3 regions of the Methylobacterium sp. WL1 genome follow, and region 2 is predicted to be linked to each of the others. Evidence: predicted binding sites of a transcription regulator. Region 2 holds the regulator's gene; each other region holds the start of a gene.
The links. Region 2 encodes PhoB, which activates phosphate uptake and scavenging genes when phosphate is short. Its sites were predicted from a motif close to TGTCATNNANCTGTCAT; they were not measured.
Positions count from the first base shown of each region.

Region 1 (6,025 bases), 1.2 Mb from region 2:
GGGCTCAAGGTCCTGCAGTCGGACGTGCATATCGACCTGCTCGTCACCGATGTCGGCCTGCCCGGGGGGATGAACGGCCGGCAGATGGCGGATGCCGGCCGCGAGCGGCGCCCCAACCTCAAGGTTCTGTTCATCACCGGCTACGCCGAGAACGCGGTGCTGGGGCACGGCCACCTGGAGCCCGGCATGCAGGTGCTGACCAAGCCCTTCCCGATGGAGGCGCTCGCCGCGCGGATCAAGGATCTGATCGTCGCCCGCTGATGGCCGTTGCGGGCGTGATCGCCGGGTTGCGTCGGCTGCCGTCCCAGGAATGCGGCCTCGCGGAACGCCATCGCGTCCGCGGTGTCGGATCCCCGGCGTCGCGGCGTTCCCGACCGCAACGCCACGGTCGCCATCAACGCGACTTCGACGGGTTCCGGTCCAATCGGCCGGGCCGGCTGAGGCCGGTCATGGCGGATATCCGACCGCATCTTTCGACCGTGTGCTGCGCAGCAGCCTCGACGGAGCTGCCCAGGGATCGCGCGGCAGGCCCACAGCATGCGATCTTTACCCTTCCCGACGACCATGGGGACTGCACAGCGTGGCCTCGCCGCCGCTTCGATGTCGCAGTCCGAGGCCACGTCTTGTCCATCCGGAATGTCCGTACGGATCGGTGCGTCGAACTCGATGTCTTCAAGACGTTCCTCGTACTGGGCATGGTGTTCGCCCACGTCGTCCAGATCGTCCAGGCCCCGATCGACGGGTTCACGGCGGGCCTGTCCAACGTCATCAACCTCGTGAGCTTCTCGGGATTTCTGTTCGCATTCGGCTGGGGGACGGCCCTGTCCGCCCGGTCCGGCCGGGTTAGGCCGGTGTGGGAGCGGCTGCAGGGGCCGGCCAAGATCCTGCTGGCCTTCTACCTGTCCGGGATCGGAGCCGTAATCCTGACCGACGGCAACGGGTGGTCGGCGGCGCGGATCCTCGGCGTGGTGACGCTGATGGACCTGCCGGGCCACAGCGAATTCCTCGCCTCGTTCTTCGTCCTGAGCCTCGCGATGGTTTGGCTCGGCAGAGGGCTCGGGCACGTCGTCCGCAGGCCGGCCTGTCTGATGGCGTGCGTTGCAGCCTCGGCCGCGTTCGGATGTCTCCCGTTCGACGGTCCCGATCTGCCCTGGCTGGCGATCTTCGTCCCCGCGCCGGACAACACGTATTTCCCACTCGCCCCGTACGCGATGTGGCTGTTCCTGGGGGCCTTTTACGCCGACAGGACGGAGCCTTTCGGCGGCATCGATCTCTGCCTCGCCGCGTCGGCGACCTACGCCCTCCTGACCGTCGCGTCGATCACCGGGAGCCTGCCTTGCGGTTCCCGCCATCGACCGTGTGGGTGATCGGGCCTGCGCTGTTCCTGCTGCTCTACCGGGCGGCCAGCATGGCGATCGTGCGGCGCATCGCGGTCCCGCGCCTCTGGACCAGCCCCGGTCGGCACGTCCTGATCTATCTGGTCGCGTCGAACTTGAGCCTGTTCGCCGTCCAAAACGTCTGGGGTCCGATCGCTCGAAGCCCGTGGGAGGCCGCGGCGCTCACCATCGTCCTGATGGCCGCGATCACGGTCCTCCGCGCGGCGTTGACGCGTGCGACGCAGGCCGCGTTCATGCTCGCACCGACGTGACCTCCTAACCGCGCGCGCCGTCGCCCGTGACTTCGAGCACGACGCAGGCGCGGATCGGCCGGCCGTACTCGTCGGTGCCCGCGACCGTGACCCGGTGGGCGCCCGGCGCGAGGTCGTCGGGCAGGCCCGCGGTCCAGATGTGGGTCGAGGGCGTCGCCTGCACCCAGCTCTTCCTGGTCTCGGGATAGCGGGCGTAGAGTTCGGTCACGAACGGATCGAGCCGGCGCGTCCGCGCCATCGGCGCCGGCGCGCGGTCGCCGATCCGAATCGCGAGGTTCGTGCGCGGGCCGCCGTCGAACACGTTGACCACGAGATTGGTCGCCGTCAGCGCGTCCTGCGGGACCGGCGGGCGCAGCCCCTGCATCGGGTGGCTCGCCCGGACGATCTCGGGGGCGGCCGGGCGCAATTCGCTCTCGAAGGCGATCCGCATCGCCGCGTCCGGCTCGCCCTGGGCGGGGACGAAGCGAGTGGTGTAGTCGGTGCCGCGGATCGAGAGCACGTGGAAGCCGTTCGGCGTGCCGTCGCGGCTGTCGGCGGACGGGATGCCGGTGCGGGTATCCGGCCCGCTCCACCACGAGCCGGACACGGCGGTCATCACGTGGTGGTGGTGCCGCTCCGCAAGGTAATGGTGCTCGGTGGTGTGGGTGTGGCCGGCGAGGCTCAGCACCGTCCGGCCGGCCAACAGGTCGAGGAGCGCGGCCCGGTCGATCGTCGCGCTGCGCGGGTCGTCGCCGGTATCGGTCACCAGCGGGATATGGGTCGCCAGCACGATCAAATCGTCCGGCGGGATTTCGGCCAGAAGGTTCTTCAGGAAGGTGAGCGAGCGCTCTCCGACATGGCCCCGGTAGGTGTTGGCCCCCACGGGCACCGGCGGCCCCATCCACTCGACGTTGTCGATCATCACGAACAGCGCCCGCCCGTGACGGAACGCGTAGGTCGGCGCCCCGAACACGCGCTTCCAGGTCTCGCGGCTGTGGCGGGCGTCCGGTGCCTGCATGTTGAGGTCGTGGTTGCCGGGCAGGCTGTACCACGGCAGGCCGATCCGCCCGACGATGCGGTTGGAGCGGCCGTAGAGCGAGAGGTCGTCGAACAGCACGTCGCCGGTGGTGAGGCCGAAGGCCGCCGGGATCGCCATCGCCCGGGCGACTGCGGTGTCGCGCACGTGGTCGAGCTCGAACCGGCTCTCGGGCTGCGGATCGGTGAACAGGATCACGTCGAAATCCGCCGGCTCGTCGGCCTTCGTCAGGGTGAAGTCGATCGAGGCCGGGAGCGGACCGGTAGGCGCGAGGCCCCTGTAGCGCAGGCCGAGGCCCGCGGGCGTCCCGCCGGGCTGGTGGATGTAGGAGTGGCGGGGCACGTTGTCGGCGTCCCGCGGCAGGGCATAGCCCGGCGGCTTGATCACGAACACCACCCCGTCTCCCGGCATCGGCAGGCGGTAGCGGCCGTCCCCGTCCGTCCGCACCACCTCCCGGCCGTTGGAGACCAGCACGCCCGGCAGCGGCGCGCGCGTGGAACCGGCCGCCCCGACGGCATAGACGATGCCCGTGGCCTCAGCGGATCCCTGCGCGCCGGCACGGCCGGCCAGGAGCGAGAGGGCGGCGGCGCCGGCGACGGTCTCCCGGCGGGTCAGACGTCCGGACGCTGGGATCGAATCGCGTGGCATCGGGGGCTCCTACTCGGCGGCAAAGGCCAAGCAGAGGCATTTGACTGCCGGATGACAGAGCGGCCCCAAACGCGCGAGGCCCGCACCCCGGGTCGGGGTGCGGGCCTCGGCTGAACCCGATAAGCGCGGCGCGCGGCGAACTTACTCTTCGTCGCCGGGCTCGAAGGTCTGGGGCAGCGGCTCGGCGCTGGCGACCGGGGTCGGCGCCCCGATGGTCGAGGGCACGTTCACGCCGTCGCGCTTGTAGATGTCGTCACGGAACTGCACGAGGCCGTCCGGGGTCGCCCAGGCGGTGATGTAGGTCCAGTAGACCGGCACCGGCTGGGCGATGTTGGCGTCGACGCGCTTGCCGCTCTCGATCGCCTGCTCGACCTGCTCGCGGCCCCAGCCGGGCGTGTCCTTCAGGAGCCACGTGATGTACTCGCGCACGTTCTGCACGCGCACGCAGCCCGACGAGATGAAGCGGAAATCGTCGCCGAACACGCCCTTGGTGTTCGTGTCGTGCATGAACACGCCGTAGGGGTTCGGGATGTTGATGCGCACGATTCCCATCGAGTTGAAATCGGCGCCCGATTCCTGCCGGTAGGTGAAGCGCGTGCCCTCGTCCGAGTTCCAGTTGATCGAGCGCGGCGAGACCTCGCCGTTGCCCGACAGGATGTGGATCTTGTTGTCGGTGAGGTAGTTCGGATCCTTCTGCATCTTCGGGATCAGGTCCTTCTTCACGATGGAAGCCGGGACCGTCCAGGTCGGGTTGAAGTTGATCTGGGTCGCCTTGGTGTTCATGATCGGCGACTGGCGGTCGATCTTGCCGACGCCGGCGGCGTGCAGCGTGACGACCTGGCCGTTCTCCACGGTCTCCACCAGGGCGGCCGGGATGTTCATGATCACGAAGCGCCGGCCGAGATCGCCCGAATAGGAGCGCAGGCGGACGACGTTGGTCTCGAGCTGATGCAGCCGCACGTCGGCGGGCACGTTCATCGCCTGCTGGGTGGCGAGGCTCATGGCGCCGGTCTGGCTGAGGCCGTGGCGGGCCTGGAACCGCTTCACGCCGGCCGAGACGTAGGAATCGTACACGCCGGAGCCGCCGGCGGCCGGATCGAGGTCGCCGGTGACGATCAGGCGCTGGCGCACCGCGGCCACGGCCGGGCCCTTGGCGCCGACGCGCAGGCGGTCGGCGCCGGAGACCGGGCGCCAGCCGCCGCGGTTGACGATGTCCCGGTAGCGCTCGACCATCTGCTCGGTCGCCGACACGGTCTGGGGCGACAGGATCGGTACGGTCTCGCGCTGCACCTGCATGGCGGCGGGCGAAGCGTAGTCCTGCGCCCATTCGGCCTGGGCATAGTTGCCCTGGTCGCGGGCCTCGGCGGCACCGAGGCCGAGCGTGCCGAGCGCGGCGACGCCCAGCATGGCGGTGAACCGGTTTGTTGCCTTGATGCGCATCAGTCGCTGGCTCTTGTCCGGAGTTCGTCAGTTCATGGCGAGAGCGGGTGTACTCGGTCGCCACGGTGTCGGGATGGCCTTAAGACTCCCTATCGAAGGGGCCGGATTGTGGCGTCGGCGTGCGCCAGCGCACGTGGCGACTGGATGCGGCACGGCGACAACAGTCCTGGGTGGACCAGTGTGGCAGAGATGTCACCGCAACGCGGGCCGGCGCAGGATTCCGCCTTCCTCATAAGGACCGGCCGCGCGGGCCTGACGTGTCGTCTCGGTCGATCATCATCCTCAGGACGGAAGCATGCCGATGAAGATCTTTTGCGCGGCCCTCCTCGGCCTCAGCGTGTTCACGGGGGCGGCCCAGGCCGACCCGATCAAGGCCGGCGACCTCACGATCGACACGCCCTGGTTGCGCGCCACGCCGAACGGCGCCAAGGTCGCTGGCGGCTACGTGACGATCCGCAACTCCGGCACCGCCCCGGACACGCTGACGGGCGCCGCGGTGCCGTTCGCGCGCTTGGGCGAGATCCACTCCATGTCGATGGAGGGCGGCGTGATGAAGATGGCCCCGGTCTCCGGAGGCCTGACGGTCAAGCCAGGCGAGACCGTGGAGCTGAAGCCCGGCGGCTATCACCTGATGTTCGAGGGCCTTTCGGGCGCCCCGAAGGCCGGCGACAGCGTGTCCGGGACGCTCACGTTCCAGCGTGCCGGCACCGTGCCGGTCACCTTCTCGGTCGCACCGATCGGGGCGAGCGCGCCCGGTGGCGGTCACCAGCATCAGCATTAAAACGGCCACCGCCGGGGTGACTACCGGCTCGGCATGAGCCGACGTGCTGAACCAAGCCCTTGGACCCGTTCACGATTGCGCGGCTGTCGCGAGCGGCTCGGGCCTCCGGCTCTGCCGAGCCCGGACGGCGATACACCTTCCGGGTGTCTCGAAATGGGTCATGCAACTGATCCTGGCGTCGCCGACGCGCCCCTGTTCAAGGCCTGCGCGCCCGAGGGGAGCCCGATTCCAAGACCGGTCCAAGGCACCGTGTATTCGGTGGTGTCCAGGTCACCTTTTGAATGCTTGCAGCCGGCCGTGTACGCCATATCTTAACCATCGGCCGGCTCATTAAGGTTAAGGAAGATCTAACCCTGATGCCGCCGCGGTTCGGCGCTAGGATTGCGGCGTCGCCCGAGAGCCATGGCCGGAATGTCCCGGTCCGGGACGGCTTGGCCCGTCGGCGGCACAGGAGAGGCACATGAACGGCTTCGATGTCACGTTCCGGGACGAT
Region 1 covers NZ_CP042823.1:3,696,257-3,702,281, forward strand. The annotation lists gene FVA80_RS17915 (PAS domain S-box protein) at 1-261, shown strand, start outside; gene FVA80_RS17920 (heparan-alpha-glucosaminide N-acetyltransferase domain-containing protein) at 624-1,367, shown strand; gene FVA80_RS17925 (hypothetical protein) at 1,337-1,648, shown strand; gene FVA80_RS17930 (calcineurin-like phosphoesterase family protein) at 1,653-3,311, opposite strand; gene FVA80_RS17935 (L,D-transpeptidase family protein) at 3,453-4,751, opposite strand; partial or broken gene FVA80_RS17940 (copper chaperone PCu(A)C) at 5,101-5,532, shown strand; gene FVA80_RS17945 (DUF1465 family protein) at 5,993-6,025, shown strand, end outside.
Region 1: FVA80_RS17930 (calcineurin-like phosphoesterase family protein) is a predicted target of PhoB. The motif match lies at 3,352-3,368, and genes of this name have one in related genera.

Region 2 (6,025 bases):
CCGAGACCTGGAAGAAGGAATACGGCGCGGCCACGACGATCTCCTGGCCGGTCGGGCAGGGCGGCAAGGGCAACGAGGGCGTGACCGCCACCGTCAAGCAGGTGCCGAACGCCATCGGCTACGTCGAATCCGCCTACGCCAAGCAGAACAAGCTCGCTTACGCCCTGCTGCAGAACAAGGCCGGCAAGTATCCGCAGCCGGACGACAAGGCGTTCCAGGCCGCCGCCGCCAGCGCCGATTGGAAGTCGGCCCCGGGCTTCGGTATCTCGCTGACCAACCAGCCGGGCGACGATGCGTGGCCGATCACGGCGGCGACCTTCATCCTGGTCCACAAGGAATCGGCCGATGCAGCCAAGGCCGCAGATACGCTGAAGTTCTTCGATTGGGCCTATAAGAACGGCGATAAGCTCGCCTCAGACCTCGATTACGTGCCGCTGCCGGATAACGTCGTCGCTCTGATCCACGAAGAGTGGAAAACCGTGAAGGGCAAGGACGGTAAGCCCGTCTTCAACATGTGAGTGAGATGGGGAGGGGGTCGCGGCCCCCTCCCTCGCATCGCGGCCCGCACCGCGCTACCACGCCTCCCTTCGCAGAGAATCGCGGATGTCCGCTTTGACCGAGACGATTGCCCTCGCCCGACCTCGCGCCGCCGCCGCGCGCAAGGGACCGAGCCGGAACCTCGACACCCTGTTCCGGGTCTGCTCCTACGGCGCGGCCCTGTTCGTGCTCGTGGTGCTCGCCGGAATCCTGGGCTCGATCCTCTACGGCGGCTGGCCCGCCTTCCGGGAATTCGGGTTCGCCTTCCTGACCTCCAGCGCCTGGAACGTCGGGACGGAGCAGTACGGCTCCCTGGTCGCCGTCATCGGGACCGTGGCCTCCGCCACGCTGGCACTCCTGATCGGCGTCCCGGTCTCCCTGGGGATCGCCGTCTACCTTACGCAGCTCTGCCCAGGCTGGGCCCGCAAGCCAGTGGCGATGACCATCGAGCTGCTCGCCGCGGTGCCGAGCATCATCTACGGCATGTGGGGCCTGTTCGTGTTCGCGCCGCTCTTCGCGCGCTTCGTCCAGATCCCGGTATCGAACATCGTCGAGGGCCTGCCGATCGTCGGCACGCTGTTCTACGCCCGGGTCCCGTCCGGGGTCGGCGTGTTCACCGCCGGCATCATCCTGGCGATCATGATCGTGCCGTTCATCGCCTCGATCGCCCGCGACATGCTCGACCAGATCCCGACCGTTCTGCGCGAGAGCGCCTACGGCATCGGCTGCACGACCTGGGAGGTGGTCCGCCACGTGCTGGTGCCGCAGGCTTCCGTCTCGATCATCGGCGCGATCATGCTCGGCCTCGGCCGCGCCCTCGGCGAGACCATGGCGGTGACTTTCGTGATCGGCAACGCCAACCGCCTCTCGGCCTCGATCTTCGACCCGAGCTCGACCATCGCATCGCGCATCGCCAACGAGTTCAACGAGGCCGACGGTCTCCAGCTCAACGCCCTGATGGCCCTGGGCTGCATCCTCTTCATCATCACCTTCGTGGTGCTCATCATCGCCCGGCTGCTGACGCGCCGCGTCAAAGCTGCCTGAGGAGGGCTCTCGATGGACGCGTCCAACCCCATGGCCTTCAACACCGCCGCGCCGCGCCGCTCCGGACGGGTCCGCCCCAGCCGGCGGATCGCCGACCGCGTGCTGCGCACCGCCTGCCTGGTCGCCACGATCGTGGGCGCCGTGGTGCTCGGCTCGATCCTGCTGATGCTGATCATCCAGGGCGTGCAGGGCTTCACGCCCGCCATGTTCATGCACCCGACCCCGGGCCCCGGCTCCGAGGGCGGCGGCATCGCCAACGCGATCCTGGGTAGCCTGGTGCTCACCGGGATCGGGATCACGATCGCGACGCCGGTCGGCGTCATGGCCGGGACCTACCTGGCCGAGTACGGCCGGTTCTCGAAGATCGCCGGGCTGATCCGCTTCCTCAACGACATCCTGCTCTCGGCGCCGTCGATCCTGATCGGCCTGTTCGTCTACACCCTGATGGTGCGGCCGATGGGGACCTATTCGGGCTGGGCCGGCGGCGTGGCGCTCGCCATCATCGCCGTGCCGGTGATCGTACGCACCACCGAGGACATGATGCGCCTGGTGCCCGGCACCCTGCGCGAGGCCGGGGCCGCTCTCGGGGCCCCGCCCTCGACGGTGATCATCAGCGTCACCTGGCGGGCGGCCTCGGCCGGCATCGTCACGGGGATCATCCTGGCGCTGGCCCGCATCGCCGGCGAGACCGCGCCGCTCCTGTTCACCGCGCTCAACAACAATTCGTGGTTCTCGCCCGACCTCATGGGCGGCGTCGCGAACCTTCCGGTCATGATCTACCAGTTCGCCCTCTCACCCTATCCGAACTGGCAGAGCCTCGCCTGGGCCGGGGCGCTCCTCATCACCGCGACGATCCTGGTGCTGTCGATCATCGCCCGTCTCGTCATCAAGCCGCAGATGTCGCGCTAAGACCCTTCTCGAGGACACGACGATGAACGCCGCTTCCGCGATCCCCACGGTCGATCTCACCCGCAACCACGCCAACGAGGGCGGTGCGGTCCGGATCGCCGTGAAGGGTCTGAACTTCTACTACGGCAGCTTCCACGGGCTGAAGAACGTGGACATCAACTTCCACGACCGCCAGGTCACGGCCCTGATCGGGCCGTCCGGCTGCGGCAAGTCCACGCTGCTGCGCTGCTTCAACCGGATCTACAGCCTCTACCCGGAGCAGCGGGCCGAAGGTCAGATCATGCTCGACGGCGAGAACATCCTCGACCCGTCCGTCGACCTGAACGACCTGCGCTCGCGGATCGGCATGGTTTTCCAGAAGCCCACCCCGTTCCCGATGTCGATCTACGACAACGTGGCCTTCGGGCTGCGCCTCTACGAGAAGCTGCCGAAATCCGAACTCGACGGGCGGGTGGAGCAGTCCCTGCGCAAGGCCGCCCTCTGGGACGAGGTGAAGGACAAGCTGCGCCAGGCGGGCACCGGGCTCTCCGGCGGCCAGCAGCAGCGCCTGTGCATCGCCCGCACCGTGGCCCAGAGCCCGGAGGTGATCCTGTTCGACGAGCCGACCTCGGCGCTCGACCCGATCTCCACGGGCCGCATCGAGGAACTGATCGAGCAGCTGCGCGACGAGTTCACCATCGTGATCGTCACGCACAACATGCAGCAGGCTGCGCGCATCTCGCAGTTCACCGCCTTCATGTACCTGGGTGAATTGATCGAGTTCGGCCCCACCAACCGCATGTTCATGAACCCTGTGGAGCAGCGGACCCAGGATTACATCACCGGGCGGTTCGGTTAAGCCAATCGCGGAAGTTTCGCGGAAGAGTTGATGACCGGATCGGCACATGTTTGCGCGTCGATCTCAAGACGCGGAGCCGCGCCCGATCGGAATTCGACCGGGCGCTACTCCGAGGCATGTTGCGTTGACCTGGGAACATCGGCCTATTCCGGTTGTTTTTGTCGCGTTCCGAAATCTGCTCCGCTCCGCATCATGACGTGAACTATCCAAGGGACTGGGTACCGGGAAACGTACAACGGTATCCGTGATCGCAGCGGCGGGTTTCCGCCAGACCTCGCGGATCAAGGTTTGCGGGACGCCATCGAAGGATCCACCATGCCCGGCCATATCGTCAGTTCCTACGACACCGACCTGGATGACCTGCGTCGCTCGATTTCCGAGATGGGCGGCGTCGCCGAGAAGATGGCCGCCGAGGCGACCGATGCCCTCGTCCGCCGGGACGATACGCTCGCCCAGGCGGTGATCCTCGCCGACAAGCGCCTCGATGCGCTCCAGCGTGACATCGAAGAGCGGGCAGTGCTGCTCATCGCCCGGCGTCAGCCGCTGGCGATCGACCTGCGCGAGACCATCTCGGCAATCCGCGTGTCCGGCGATCTGGAGCGGATCGGCGACCTCGCCAAGAACGTCGCCAAGCGGGTCGTCGCGATCTCCGATCAGGCGCCTGCGCAGAAGATCGTGCTCGGCGTGCGCCACATGAGCGACCTCGCGGAAGCTCAGCTCAAGGATATCCTCGACGCCTATGCCAGCCGCGACATCAAGGCGGCCTACGATGTCTGGGAGCGGGATGGCGAGATCGATGCCCTGTACAATTCGCTGTTCCGCGAGCTCCTCACCTACATGATGGAGGATCCGCGCAACATCTCGTTCTGCACGCATCTGCTCTTCTGCGCGAAGAACGTCGAACGCATCGGCGACCACACCACCAATATCGCCGAGACGATCCATTACCTCGCCACCGGTGAGACGCTGGCGGGCGAGCGGCCGAAGAACGACGCGTCGAACTACGCGACGGTCGGGCCTGCCGCCACGGCCCCGTGACATGCGGTTCGCGGTTCCTCCGCAGCGCGCACTCCCACCTGCGGGACAAAGCCCCGGTGGGAGTGCGCGTGGGTTGAGGAATCGCGGCCCCTGCCGCACCATCGGCGCGTCCGGGCCCTCCGGCGCGGTTGATTCGATGCGTGCCGAATTCGGAACAGGTTATCGAACGTGAGCATGCAAGTCCTGATCGTCGAGGACGAGGAGGCGCTGACTACCCTGCTGCGCTACAACCTGGAGGCCGAAGGATTCCTGGTGGATTCGGCCAGTCGCGGTGACGACGCCGAACTGCTCCTGGCCGAGCGCACGCCCGATCTGGTCCTGCTCGACTGGATGCTGCCCGGCCTCTCGGGCATCGAGTTGTGCCGCCGCATCCGGGCCCGACGCGAGACCGAGCGTCTGCCGGTGATCATGCTCACCGCGCGCGGCGAGGAAGGCGACCGGGTCCGCGGGCTCGGAACCGGCGCCGACGACTACATCGTCAAGCCGTTCTCGGTGCCGGAACTGCTGGCCCGCGTTCGGGCGCTGCTGCGTCGGGCCAAGCCGGCCCACGTCGCCGACCGTCTGGCGGCGGGCGACATTGAGCTCGACCGCTCCGGCCACCGGGTCCGGCGCGCCGGCGAGGAACTCCATCTCGGGCCAACCGAATTCAGGCTGCTCGAATTCCTGATGCTGGCGCCGGGCCGGGTTTTTTCCCGTGAACAGCTCCTCGACGGGGTCTGGGGCCACGACGTCTACATCGACGAGCGCACCGTGGACGTGCATGTCGGGCGGCTGCGCAAGGCGCTCAACGCCCCCCGGCAGGCCGACCCGATCCGCACCGTGCGGGGCTCGGGATACGCCTTCGACGAGACGTTTTCCCTCGAAGCCTGAAGACCTCCAGCCCGTCGGGGCGGAACGGCGCGCCTGCCTCCTCGGTCAGCGTGCCAGCGCTGCGCTCTTACCGGAGGCGGCCGGTACCGCCTGCAAGGCCGCCAGCACCGTTCCCTCGGTGAGGATCTGCGGCAGCACCTTTGCCTCCCCAGTGCCCGTGTAGAGCAGGTACAGCGGGACGCCGCTGCGCCCATGCGCCTCCAGCAGGCGGGTGATCTCGGGGTTCTGGTTGGTCCAGTCGCCCTTCAGGTAGGTCACACCCCGATCATTCATGGCGGCCCGCACGGCCTTCGTGGACAACGAGGTCGTCTCGTTGACCGCGCATGTGATGCACCAAGCGGCGGTCATGTTCACGAAGACCGGCCGCCGCGCGTTCACCAAGGCGTCGAGACGCGCCTGCGTGAAGGGCTCGACGCCCTCTGCGGCGGCACGGGCGACGGGCACGGCCCGGTCGCGATCGAGGGTCAGGGTCAATGCCCCGACGGCGACGACCGTCAGCAGCGCGACGCCCTGGACGCCGGGTCCGACCCGCGAAGCGGCGGCGCGCCCGTGCTCCCAGGCCCAAGCCGCGAAGCCCACCAGCACGAGGCCGATCAGCCCCACCAGAAGCCCCTGCGGGCCGACCTGCTGGGCCAGGACCCAGATCAACCACGCCACCGTTGCGTAGACCGGGAAAGCCAGAACCTGCTTCAGGGTTTCCATCCAGGCGCCCGGCCGCGGCAGCGCCCGCAGCGCCGGCGGCCACAGGGTCAGCGCCAGGAAGGGCAGGGCGAGGCCCAAGCCCATGCT
Region 2 covers NZ_CP042823.1:2,474,034-2,480,058, reverse strand. The annotation lists gene pstS (phosphate ABC transporter substrate-binding protein PstS) at 1-518, shown strand, start outside; gene pstC (phosphate ABC transporter permease subunit PstC) at 604-1,581, shown strand; gene pstA (phosphate ABC transporter permease PstA) at 1,594-2,490, shown strand; gene pstB (phosphate ABC transporter ATP-binding protein PstB) at 2,513-3,328, shown strand; gene phoU (phosphate signaling complex protein PhoU) at 3,644-4,366, shown strand; gene phoB (phosphate regulon transcriptional regulator PhoB) at 4,541-5,236, shown strand; gene FVA80_RS12085 (protein-disulfide reductase DsbD domain-containing protein) at 5,282-6,025, opposite strand, start outside.

Region 3 (6,025 bases), 1.4 Mb from region 2:
TCCGCATCACCGCCGCGGCGATGTCGGCGGCGTGTGGGGACGTGTGGGGCGGCGTGGTCCGGCTCGGCACTCGGCTTGGGGGCCGTCCAGGCGTCGCCGGGGCCTGCGGCGCCTCCATGTCGATGATCGGGGCGCCCCCGGTCGTCTCGGCCGGGCGCTCGCGCGCCTCGGCCCAGCGGGCGAAGGCGTCGGCCTGCTGGCTCTGGAACCGGCCCATGGCGGCCGTCATCCGGGCGGCTCGGGCCGCGCGCTTGCCCTCGGCCTCGGCCGAGCCGGGGGCTCCGAACCCGCCGAGCTTCATCTTGGACAGGTCGAAGTTCAAAAAGTCCAGCTTGGGGAAGTGCTTCATCGGGTCGTTCCTTGCGGGCGGGGTTCGGACACGGCCGGCGGCTGCGCCCGGCTGTGCGGTCGGGAAATTCTTCAGGCGATCCGGTCGGCCAGGGCGGCCTTGACCGCGGGGCTGGCCTGGAACGCCCCCAGCACCTCCACGGAGGCGATGGCGGCGCGCGCCAATTCGGGTGTGACGTCCGTCGCCACCGTGGCGAGGCCGAGGACCTGGATGTGCAGGGGCACGCCGGCATCCCGGGCGGCCTCCAGGGCGGCGCGGGAATAGTGTGAGACGCCCAGGCGCAGCTGGCGGCGGGCCACGGATTGGCGCACCGCCTCCTCCTGCCGGTCCAGCTGGTTGCGCACCGCGGTGCGGATGAAGTCGGCGCGGTTGGCGTAGAACCCATCGCGGACCATCAGGTCGACCCGGCCGAGATCGACGAAGCCCAGGTTGATCGTGATCTTCTCGCTATCCGGCACCTTGGGCCGGAGTTCCGGTACGGTGTCTGCCATCGCCTCGCCCTCTCCAGCCCATCCGGTTGGATGGTTTAGAGATGGTGAGCGGATGCCGCAGCGCAAGATACGGTCGCGACGCGTCTCGAAACGGTCGCGGTTTCAAAGGGTCGGCGGCCCGTTGCGTGTCCGGGGCGGAGCCCTGGTGTCCGGCTTCGCCCGAGTTCGGGGCTGCGCCCCCCGAACCCCGCCGAAGGGCCTCGGGCCCTTCGGGAGCCCGTATCGCGACGCATCATCAGTCCGCGCCGATCCCCCGTCCCTTCAGGCTGGCGCCGATCTCGTCGAGGACGGAGGCGTCGTCGATGGTCGCCGGCATCGTCCAGGGCTCGTGGTCGGCGATGCGCTTCATGGTGGCGCGCAGGATCTTGCCGGACCGGGTTTTCGGCAGGCGCGGCACGGTGAGCGCCAGCTTGAACGCAGCCACGGGCCCGATCTCGTCGCGCACCTTGGCGACCAACTCGCGCTCGATGTCCTCGGGCGCGCGGTCGACCCGGGCCTTGAGCACCACGAAGCCGCAGGGCACCTCGCCCTTCAGCGCGTCGCGGATGCCGATCACCGCGCATTCGGCGACATCGGGGTGGCCGGCCAGCACCGCCTCCATGCCGCCGGTGGACAGGCGATGGCCCGCGACGTTGATGATGTCGTCGGTCCGCCCGAGCACGGTGATGTAGCCGTCGGCGTCGATCACCCCGGCATCCGAGGTGTCGTAGTAGCCCGGGAAGGTGGCGAGGTAGCTCGACTGCATCCGGGCGTCCGAGCCCCACAGGGTCGGCAGGCAGCCGGGCGGCAGGGGCAGCCGGATCGCGATGGTGCCCATCGTGCCGGGCGGGACCGGCTTGCCGCCCTCGTCCAGGACCGCGACCGCGTAGCCCGGCATCGGCACGCAGGTGCTGCCGTGCTTGACCGGCAGGAGGCCGAGGCCCAACGGGTTGCCGGCGATCGGCCAGCCGGTCTCGGTCTGCCACCAATGGTCGATGACCGGGCGATCCAGCGCCCGCTCGGCCCAGGCGACCGAATCCGGGTCGGCCCGCTCCCCGGCCAGGAACAGGCTGCGGAAGGCGGACAGGTCGTAGTCGCCCACCAGCGCCCCGGCCGGATCCTCCTTCTTGATCGCGCGCAGGGCCGTCGGCGCCGTGAACAGACAGACTACGCCGTGCTCGGCGACCACCCGCCAGAACGCCCCGGCATCGGGCGTGCCTACCGGCTTGCCCTCGTACAGGACCGTGGTGCAGCCGTGCAGCAGCGGCGCGTAGACGATGTAGGAATGGCCGACCACCCAGCCGATATCGGAGGCGCAGAAATAGGTCTCGCCGGGCCGGACGCCGTAGAGGTTCGGCATCGACCAGGCGAGCGCCACAAGGTAGCCGCCGGTATCCCGGACCACGCCCTTCGGCTTGCCGGTCGTCCCGGAGGTGTAGAGGACGTAGAGCGGGTCGGTGGCGGCCACCGGCACGCAGGCGGCGCGTTTTGCCCGCCGCCTCGGCGGCCGCGACGGCCTCGGCCCAATCGTGGTCGCGGCCCGCGACGAGCGTCGCGGCGCATTGAGGACGCTGCAGGATCAGGCAGGCGTCGGGCTTGTGCCGGGAGGTGGCGATCGCGAGGTCCAGCAGCGGCTTGTAGGCGACCACCCGGTTCGGCTCCAGGCCGCAGGAGGCCGCCAGCACCACCTTCGGGGCCGCATCCTCGATCCGCACCGCCAATTCGTTCGCCGCGAAGCCGCCGAACACCACCGAGTGGACGGCGCCCAGCCGGGCGCAGGCCAGCATGCCGAACAGGGCCTCGGGCACCATCGGCATGTACAGGATCACCCGGTCGCCCTTGCCGACGCCGAGATCGGCCAAGACGGCCGCGAGCGTCGCCACCGAATCGCGCAGGGCCCGGTAGCTGATGCTGCGCTTCGTGCCGGTGACGGGGGAATCGTACAGGATCGCCGCCTGCTCGGCCCGCGCCCCGTCGGCGTGGCGGTCCACCGCGTTGTGGCAGGCGTTGAGCGTCCCGTCCGGGAACCAGCGGCCGTAGGGCCCGGCGTCCGGCGCGAAGATCTGCTCGGGCGCGCGCGACCAGTCGAGCGCCCGGGCCGCCTCGCGCCAGAACGCCTCCGGGTCGCGGCGCGCCGCGTCATAGATCTCGGGATAGCGGCCCGGCAGGCTGGCGGTGGTCATGGGCGCGGCGTGTCCTCGGAGCCGCTCTCCGGCGGCATCCCGGAGAGATTAGCCGATTCTGATTTTTTTGCGCGCGCGAGCGGTCGTCCAAGTGGATGATAACGCGCTTATGGATCGCTACCGGGCTCAGCCGAAGAGCCGGCTTCTCCTACCCAGTCCCATCATTCTGATGTTCTGGACCGAAGCGGAGGCCTCGAAGGAGGGTTCCAGGGATCGCGGCTGCATCTGGAGGGCGCCTTCGAGGCTCAGTGGCGCGGGCGCCTCGCGACGGGGTCTCGGTTGGAAGAGCGTAAAACACGCGTGCAGAGAACCGCCGCACCGGGCGGACCGATACGGCGGTTCTCATCTTGAAAGTATGTTCGTGGGACAGTCAGGCGTCGCTCAGTGCAACGTATCGTTGCCGGCTTGCAGCCTTTTGATTTCGTCCTTGAGAAGAAGTTTCCGTCGCTTCAGTTCGGCAATGTGGAGGTCGTTCGCAGAAGGCCTGTGGATCGCCTCGTGAATCTCGCGCTCGAGGGCTTCGTGCTTCCGGGCGAGTTGGCTCAAATGCGTCTGCAGCGACATGAGTCGAATCTCCTGTCATTGTTCCGACACATGGAGACTGGCACAGGATGCCGCACCTGTCGAAGCCTTTTCTCCGGCCAAGCCTCACGAATGCTTGCACGGCCGGCTTGTCCCGCGGCGGGGCGTAACGCATGCTCTTCGATCTGGAACGGTCTTCGATCCCGCGGGTGATGATGGCGGACGAGTCGGGTGAGAGCGCGCAGTCGGACCTCGAGGCCGAGCTGAGTCGTCTGCGCGAGGAGCACCGGGGCCTCGACGGCGCCATCGAGGCGCTGGAGCGCAGCGTCGCCGGGGATCAGCTTCAGATCCAGCGCTTGAAGAAGCGCAAGCTGACCCTGCGCGACCGGATCTACCATATCGAGGATGCCCTCACCCCCGATATCATCGCTTAGAGCGCGCCGCCGAAGTGGATGCCGGTTCGGGGTGAGCGAGCGCAGCGCGTCGCACCGGAAGCCGGAAACCATCTTCCGGGACGGTCCACCGATGCCGGTGGACGCACTGGCCCGCCGCCTTGCCGCCGGGCCGCCTCGCCTGTAAGCGGCCTCTTTTGCCGGGACATACGATGGCGTCGCCTCCCGTCGCGATCATCATGGGCAGTCAGTCCGACTGGGCGACCATGCGGCACGCCGCCGAGACGCTCGATGCGCTCGCGGTGCCGTACGACGCCCGGATCGTGTCGGCCCACCGCACCCCGGACCGGCTCGTGGCCTTCGCCAAGGGCGCGGTGGCGGACGGGTTCAAGGTCGTGATCGCCGGTGCCGGCGGGGCCGCGCACCTGCCCGGCATGGCGGCCGCGATGACCCGCCTGCCGGTCTTCGGCGTTCCTGTGGAATCGAAGGCCCTGTCCGGCCAGGACAGCCTGCTGTCGATCGTCCAGATGCCGGCCGGCATTCCCGTCGGGACGCTGGCGATCGGCCGGGCCGGCGCGGTCAACGCGGCGCTGCTGGCGGCCGCGGTGCTGGCGCTTGGCGATCCGGGCCTGGCGGAGCGGCTCGAGGCGTGGCGCGCGGCCCAGACCGCGTCGGTGGCCGAGCGGCCGGTGACGGAAACGCATTCGTGACGGACACACCCCTGAAGCCCGGCTCCACCCTCGGCATCGTCGGCGGCGGGCAGCTCGGGCGCATGATCGCGCTCGCGGCGGCCGCTTACGGCCTGAAGGTGCACGTCTACGCGCCCGATCAGGACAGCCCCGCCTTCGACGTCTGCGCCCGGACGACCTGCGCGGCCTACGACGACCCGCAAGCGCTCGCCGCCTTCGCGCGCAGCGTCGACGCGGTGACCTACGAGTTCGAGAACATCCCGCGCGCCACCGCCGACATCCTGGCCCGGCACGCGCCCCTGCACCCGAACGCCGAAGCTTTGGCCACCACCCAGGATCGCCTCAGCGAAAAGGAATTCATCAACCGGCTCGGAATTCCGACCGCCCCGTTCCAGGCGGTCGACACGCCCGATGACCTCGACCGGGCGATCGCGGCGCTCGGCCTTCCGGCGGTGCTCAAGACCCGCCGGTTCGGCTACGACGGCAAGGGCCAGCGCATCCTGCGCGAGCGCGCCGAGGGCGACCGCAACGCGCTGTTCGCCGAGTTCGGCGGCGCGCCGCTGATCCTGGAGGGCTTCGTGCCGTTCGAGCGCGAGGTCTCGGTGGTCGCCGCCCGCGGCCGTGACGGCGGCTTCGCGGCCTTCGACCTGTGCGAGAACGAGCACCGCGACCACATCCTGGCGCTGACCCGGGTGCCGGCCCCCGGCCTGACGCCCGAGACCGCCCGCGCCGCCCTCGACATCGCCAAGCGGATCGCCGATGCGCTGGACTATGTCGGCGTGCTCGCCGTCGAGATGTTCCTGGTGCGCCAGGACGGAGCCGAGCGGCTGGTGGTCAACGAGATCGCGCCGCGGGTCCACAATTCCGGGCACTGGACCATCGAGGGGGCGACGACCTCGCAATTCGCCCAGCATGTCCGCGCGGTGTGCGGTTGGCCGCTCGGCGACTCGGCCCGGATCGGCGGGTTGCCGGTGGAGATGCGCAACCTGATCGGCGCCCAGGCCGACGATTGGTCGGGCCTGCTGGCCGAGCCCGGCGCCCACCTGCACCTCTACGGCAAGGGCGAGGCCCGGCCCGGCCGCAAGATGGGCCACGTCACCCGGCTGGGATCCGTTCCGATCCCCTGATCGAGCCCGGTTCTGCGGCTTCGGGAACACACCGGACCGGCCGCACGCGTGCCGGAGGCCGCCCCCGGACGCCTGCGCGCCGTCGAGCCATACCTTCGCCACATCCCGCCGCTTCCACCACATCGTGGGCGGTCACGGAACCGCGCGCCTTTAAGCCGGCATTCACCGCGATGCGCGACGGTGCCTCGGAGACGAGGGGCGCGGCGCGGGCCGGGCGACAGGACAATCGGGGGCGGGGTGCGCGCGAAGGCGGGCCGCGCCCCGGGAGAGTGGGGCGATGATCGTACGCAACG
Region 3 covers NZ_CP042823.1:1,043,835-1,049,859, reverse strand. The annotation lists gene FVA80_RS05430 (PHB depolymerase family esterase) at 1-349, opposite strand, end outside; gene FVA80_RS05425 (CopG family transcriptional regulator) at 421-840, opposite strand; partial or broken gene FVA80_RS05420 (propionyl-CoA synthetase) at 1,076-3,002, opposite strand; gene FVA80_RS05415 (DUF465 domain-containing protein) at 3,384-3,566, opposite strand; gene FVA80_RS05410 (DUF465 domain-containing protein) at 3,698-3,958, shown strand; gene purE (5-(carboxyamino)imidazole ribonucleotide mutase) at 4,129-4,626, shown strand; gene FVA80_RS05400 (5-(carboxyamino)imidazole ribonucleotide synthase) at 4,623-5,732, shown strand; gene FVA80_RS05395 (tetratricopeptide repeat protein) at 6,010-6,025, shown strand, end outside.
Region 3: FVA80_RS05415 (DUF465 domain-containing protein) is a predicted target of PhoB. The motif match lies at 3,580-3,596, and genes of this name have one in related genera.